2 linked regions of the Pirellula sp. SH-Sr6A genome follow. The protein of the gene in region 1 binds, or shares a complex with, the protein of each later gene. Links are inferred from orthologs where the notes say so. Each region holds a gene or a part of one and is shown on either strand. Other genes may lie near its edges.

Region 1 (3,178 bases):
TTTTGGATTTCAACCCACCCATCGCGGGCTGAGCCGACCAAGACGACTTGTTCCTTGACTTTTCCGTCGACGACTTTCCATACCTTGTCTACACCTGCAAATCGTTGGAGAGTGTTTGTGGGAATCGCTAGGCTCTTCGCTTCAGGGGCAATCTCGATGGTTGCTTCGCCGAAGAGGCCGCTCCGCAGGGATTGGTCTGCGTTGTCGAGGTCGACTTCAAAACCGAGAGATCTATTCATCGGATCGAGGTTTGGACTGATTCGGGAGACAGTCCCTTCGCGAACTTGATTGCTCAGGTCGAATCGGACATCGACACGTTGTCCTACTTTCAATTGATGAGCATATCGTTCGGGAACGCTGGCGCGGAATCGGAGTTTTTGATTTCGCACCAAGGTAAGGAGGGGTTGTCCTGCTTGCACGAATGCTCCGATGGCAACGTTTTTCGACTGTATATAGCCTTCGAATGGGGAGGGAACGCGTGTGTCGTTCAGTCGTTGATGCGCCAGTCCTCGCTGCGCCATTTGGACTCGGATCAAGGCGATTTTTTCTCGGACTGCGTTTTGAGCTGAAGCGAGTCGCGCGGCCGCCACACGTTCCGCTGCGATGGCTAGTTCGAGATCATTTTCTGTGACAACATCGCTTCCGGCGAGTGAATTGATCCGAGCCAAAGCCTTGGTCGCCTCGTCCAAGACCGCCTTTGCCTCCCGAACGGGTGGAGCATTGTCAGGGTTCAATCCATCGAGGGGATCATCGGGTTTCAAGCCGACGGCGGCTCGAGCTTGGGAAAGCTGTGCATCGGCTTGTTCGGCTTGGAGTTGGTATTCTTCGGAGTCGATTTCGACCAGAATTTGTCCCGCCGAGGCGAGGTCTCCAATTTCAAACAGGACCGCCGAGACACGGCCTCCTACCTTCGCGCTGACGGTCGTTGTTTCGTCGGCCATCAAGCTCCCTTGGCATCGGACGGTAGTCGGCCAGTTGACTGGTTCGACGACCATCACGTCTGCTTCGACGATCTGTTCGATCACGGCAGTTTTTTTTGTTTCCTCGTGCGTTTCGTTGCATCCGCTCAGGGGCGCCCAAACGGTCGCGCCGAGGAGGGCATAGCGGAACTTGGCGAAAGGATGGTGAGGATGCGTGTTTTTCATTCGATCGGAGGTGGGGTTGAGGGAGGGATCGATCAAGCTTTTATTTTGATCGAAAGACTACTCGAGGCAATCGATAAAGAGGGAAATGGCGGTTACCCAATGGGGTGTCACCCCTTGAGGCTAGCGAGATCGGCTGACCAGGCCTCCACGAGTGCTGCAGGGGCGACGATCCTATCCACGTGTTCTTTCGCATCCATGCAGCGGCGTATCAGAGAAACTCCTGTCTCGATACCGGTGGCGTTCCCCTGGCGAACCGCATCCATCAGTTTCGCTTGGTAGTTCTGCTGAACAAAGTCAATCAATAATTTTAAACGCTCCCGTTTCGCTTGGGAATCGGCACCAACACTATCCATGTTGGTCAACATCGCCTTGGTAAAGCGTGGGAAATCAAAAGGATGGCCCTCGAGCTGCTGCAGCAATTGCGATTTGAATTCTCGGAGTTCATCGTCCATAAGCACGGAAAACGAAGCGAGCGATCCCTGGGCCTCGGAAGCGATCCGTTTGGCTTCTTCCGGACCATTTGCAATCCCCTGTCGAATTGCGAGCTGAGCGAGATCTTCTACCGAAAGGCCTTGAAACCGAACAACTTGGCAACGCGACCGAATAGTCGGCAGTTGCCGCTGCAGGCTGGTGCTGATGAGGAAGATGACAGAACCCGGAGGTGGCTCTTCCAGTGTCTTGAGCAGGCTGTTCGCACCTTCCACACCAATGGTGTCCGCATCGTCGATGACGGCGATCTTTCTACGCCCCGAATACGGTTTCATTCGAATTTCGTAGCAAAGTCCCGCTCGCATCCGATTGTCTTCTGGGCCGATAAACTGATCGATGGAGAGGGCTGTCCTCCCTTTTTCCCGTTCGATCTGCAGCCAATCGGGATGGGTTCCAGCTTCCACTTGCACGCACGCTTCGCAGAGGCCGCAGGGAGAGAAGTCCTTCGGGTCGTTTCTCAGGCAGAGCAGGGTCTTGGCAATCAATCTCGCAAACGTTCGCTTGCCGATGGCATCCTGACCGACGAGGAGAAAGGTACTAGCAAGCCTATTCGTGCGGATGGCATTGGCAAACCATCCGCGTTGTCGGTGATGTCCCAGAAATGAATTCCAATCCATAGTCGCTTCACCACTGCCATTCGCGAAATGAACTACTGCCTTGGACGATTGGGGGTCTGAAGATCGAAAATGGGAGGTAGCTTCAGACGCAGGCCGTACACGGTAGCACGTCCGACGAAGTCATTTTGCAAGAGTTCGCGTTCTCGATCGAGGCGCATGACATCCAACACGGACTCTGGGAATTCGTCGCTGGAGACAACGTCTTGGGGATGACCGCTATCCCGAACCAACTGCTCCAAGCGATAGAACTTGGGGCTCTGCTGATCGAACTGGGTGACCTTCTTGGCGTCATCGATTTCTCGGCGCAGTGCATCGCGTTGGGATTCTGTCCAAGCTGGGTTGGAATTTATCAACAACTCGTATCGCTCGAACAGCGAAACACTAGCGGCCGGCCAAGCACCTCGGGTTCGTTCCAGTTGCTTCATGATCGTCTGAAACCGAACGGCCATCGAAAAAACGAGCCAGAGCAAAAATAGTACAACAACCGCAAAGGGGATCGCGAAGAGCTTGCCCGGAATGGTTCTCGGCGGGCGAGTGGTGGCAACTTCGCTCATGGTCTTTGGGTGGCGACTTTCGAATGCAGAGAGCTTGAGCTCTAGGGCTGGGTTTCGCAAACCGTGCGAAAGCCGCTCGGTGCCGATCCGGATCAATAGCTCGACGGGCTACTACCTAGCAGCCCGTCGAGCGATGTGGCCGTGTTAAGTTCTACAGGGTCTTTAAGCGGATTGAGTTCCGCCATCGATCTTGTAGTTTCTCATCGCATCCATCTCTTGCGAGACGTTGCTTCCGTCCGGAGTATCGTCCGACTTGACATCGAACCAAGACTCTTCGAACTTGACAAAGCCCGCTTCACCTCGCGCTCCTTTTCGCATCGCCACGTTGGTGGTGAGTGCAATGACCGCGTCGGCCATAGCGACTTCGGGGTAG
Region 2 (3,240 bases), 370 kb from region 1 along the record:
CAGCCGCGTCCGCAATCGGCCGAAGCCTTTTCTTTTCGGACTCGATAAAGGATGCTTCTTGTTCCGCAGACATCTTCGCGCCACCTCCTCCCATCACCCACAGCTGTGGATGAATCTTGTTCTTGGAGATGACCGAAAGAATGTGTTTGGCTTCATCGTTGAGCTGGGTGGGAAACCACCAAGCGCTGATTTCGATCCCGTGTTTTCGTGTTTGCGAGATTTCCTCTTCGAAAGTAGGTATGTGCTCCGCCCGGTAATCGTACGCGAACTTTCGAATCCCCAGGTCCTGCAGCATCTCGGCTCGCTCGGCAGGTGTTCGCTTTTTGCTGTCGAAGGGAACGATACACCACGCTATCAAATTCTCGCGTGAATAGAGCCCCGCAGGTGCCGTTGATTGCGCTGCGACGGGGGAAGAAATCCACCCCAGGGCGACCAGCCAGACAATGCAAGTCCAACTGAGTGCCTGCGATCGAGATGGAGTCGTAAGACATAGAGAGTGCATAGCAAGCTGGCCTCAGTGCAGCGGAGGGAATGGCTGTTGTCGTCAGAGTAACCGGAGTATACTCAACCCCGGAAGCGATCGACTACCCGCTGGACATTGTAAGACATGGAAACTCCCTTGGATGCTACGACCGGAAATCAGAAATACACGGTCGTCGCACGTAGGTACCGGCCGAAAACCTTCTCCGAATTGGTAGGGCAGTCGACGGTAGCCCAGGCGCTGCTCAATGCCATCCATACGAACCGGGTCGGACATGCGTATCTCTTTACCGGGGCGAGGGGGGTTGGAAAAACCAGTACCGCCCGCATTTTCGCGAAGGCGTTGAATGCTTCCGCGAGCGCTGACGGAGAATTTGACCCTCAATCCGACATCGCCCAAGCGATCGACTCGGGTGAGGATATGGATGTCATCGAGATCGATGGCGCGAGCAATCGTGGGATCGATGAAATTCGACAGCTCCGCGCCAACGCTGCAGTTCGTCCCAGCCGATCTCCGTACAAGATCTACATCATCGACGAAGTCCACATGCTGACAACCCAGGCGTTCAACGCATTGTTGAAGACGCTGGAGGAACCGCCTGGACATGTGAAGTTCATCTTCTGCACCACGGACCCAGAAAAGATGCCGATCACGGTATTGTCCCGGTGCCAACGTTTTGATTTCCCCCCCGTTCATACCGATCAGATTTTGGGGCGGCTTCAATACATTTGCGAAAACGAGGGTACCGAAGCAGACGAAGCCGCACTGCAGATCATCGCTCGCCGCGCTGCAGGCTCCATGCGTGACAGCCAGTCCCTACTGGAACAACTGCTCAGCTTTAGCGGTAATCGGATCACCGTATCCGATGTGCATGCGATGCTTGGAACAGCCGACGAAACGAGACTGGCTTCGTTCGCATCCAAAATGATTCAACGCGATGCGGCCGGAGCCCTCGACGAATTGAACGTCGCAGCAGGAGAAGGAGTCGACGTCGGTCAGCTCGCCGAACAACTTCTTGGTTATCTGCGGGACATGATGGTCGTGACGGTCGGGTGCGGTAGCGACCTTATCAAAACCGCGAATCCATCCAGTCTCGAGCCATTGCGAACCTGGGGACAACAATGGGGCGTCGCCTCGCTGATGGCTGCGATTCAGATTTTGGATGAAACAATCGTCAAGATGAGGCACAGCGTCCAGAGCCGTGTACTCGTCGAAATCGCCATCGTCCAAATTTGTCAGCTTCAAGATCTGCAGGCCCTCACAGACTTGGTTAAGGCCCTGGCGTCGGGGCAATCCCTCCCTCCCCCCCGGCCGCCCGTTCATACCACGACGGCACTACCAACGCCTCCTGCAGGATCGTCGAAGCCTGCAACTCCAGCGCAGCCAGTTGTTCCAAGCACAGGTTCCTCGCAACAAAAACCTGCCTCCGCTGCAGCATCGGAATCGACCGAAGCAAAAAAAAAAGATGAGACCGTAACGGGAGCCACGCTCCCTTCGAGAAACGAACCATCGCCCGGGACCGAGAAACCCGCCGCACTGACCGCCGCTGCGACTTCGCCGACGACCGCGACACAAGCGAACGACCAAACCGCAGCCCTGTCCGTGTCGAAGGAGGGGGAACCGACTCCTAAAAATCCTTCCGATACGAACGTCGCGGACACTCCCCTGCATCAACTGCGAGCCGCAGCGCAATCGATCGGTGGATTGATTGTGGAATGCGTCAACATGATCACCCGTGTCCAGGTCGCTGACAAAGGAAAATGGAGAGCTTTCGTTGCCAAGGAAGGTCGATTTGCGATCGATTATTTCCAAACTGCGGACAATTCCAGAAAGCTCACAAGCTCTCTTGCTGACCAATTCCGCGTCGAAGCAGTTCTTGAATTCACTCTCACCGATGAGGTCGCCCCGCATGTTGAGAGCAAAGCGCCGGCACCCGTTGTCGAGGAGTTCCGACCGAGTGTTCCTCAATCCCAATTGATTCGCAAAGCGATGACCAATCCCATCGTTCAGCAATTTGTCGAAATGTTCGATGGCCAGATCGTTCGAGTAGATCCAGCTCAATCGATCCGTCCGGTCATCGCGCAAACGAGCACTTCCGAGCCGAGCGAACTAATCGCCGACACCGACGAATAGTATTCATTGCAAAAGAAATGTTAGTGCCGAGGACCTACCCGCCGAGAATGGTCACTTCTGAGAGTTTGCTTGGCGTTGGTAGATGGCTTGTATCATGGTCTCGGTGTCTTTGAATTTCTGACCGGTCGCGAGAGCTTGTTCGATCAATCGACGGGCATCGGCTTCACCGTGTCCCAACACCAGCAACGCGGCAAACGTTTCATCGACAACCCCGGGCTTTTGCACCTCTGCGTTGGGCATTTCTCGGCGGACCAAAAGTGCAAAGCGAGGCATTTTGCGACGAAGGGTCGCAATGATCTTCTCGGCCGTCGCCGCTCCGATTCCGGGCAAAGTGGAAAGCCCTTTGGCGTCTTGCTGCTCAATCATGATCGCCGTGTCTTGCACCGGACGGACCATGGCACGAAGCGCTTTCTTTGCCCCAACTCCATCGACCGAACAAAAGAGCTCAAAGAAGTCGCGTTCAATCGTGGTCAAAAACCCGACCAATTTCGGGGTGAGACGCGACCCCTGTGCTGCGTTTCCATCGATGTAATGCAAGGTGTGGAGGGAAATCGATTTCCCCAAGTCGGCCTGCAAATGCCTGCGGGTGTACTCGGGAATCGAGACTTCGTATTCGAATGGCGGAA

Evidence for each region.
Region 2: VN12_RS22625 (region 1) and dnaX share a complex: the UniProt entries of both Bacillus subtilis proteins name them as parts of the DNA clamp loading complex. The link is inferred for Pirellula sp. SH-Sr6A from one-to-one orthologs.

The regions. Positions count from the first base shown.
Region 1 is NZ_CP011272.1:5,851,752-5,854,929, reverse strand. The notes cover bases 253-3,106. They hold VN12_RS22625 (DNA polymerase III subunit), read right to left. Parts: upstream 2,252-3,106; coding sequence 1,253-2,251; downstream 253-1,252. Other genes in these bases: VN12_RS22615 (Gfo/Idh/MocA family protein), read right to left, coding at 2,968-3,106; VN12_RS22620 (hypothetical protein), read right to left, coding at 2,284-2,805; VN12_RS22630 (efflux RND transporter periplasmic adaptor subunit), read right to left, coding at 253-1,145. Also shown: more of VN12_RS22630, read right to left, coding at 1-252; more of VN12_RS22615, read right to left, coding at 3,107-3,178. UniProt on the Bacillus subtilis protein: DNA polymerase III is a complex, multichain enzyme responsible for most of the replicative synthesis in bacteria.
Region 2 is NZ_CP011272.1:5,480,351-5,483,590, reverse strand. Bases 195-3,110 are described here. They hold dnaX (DNA polymerase III subunit gamma/tau), read left to right. Parts: upstream 195-607; coding sequence 608-2,614; downstream 2,615-3,110. Other genes in these bases: ruvA (Holliday junction branch migration protein RuvA), read right to left, coding at 2,666-3,110; VN12_RS21335 (DUF6265 family protein), read right to left, coding at 195-502. In the rest of the region: more of VN12_RS21335, read right to left, coding at 1-194; more of ruvA, read right to left, coding at 3,111-3,240. UniProt on the Bacillus subtilis protein: Part of the beta sliding clamp loading complex, which hydrolyzes ATP to load the beta clamp onto primed DNA to form the DNA replication pre-initiation complex.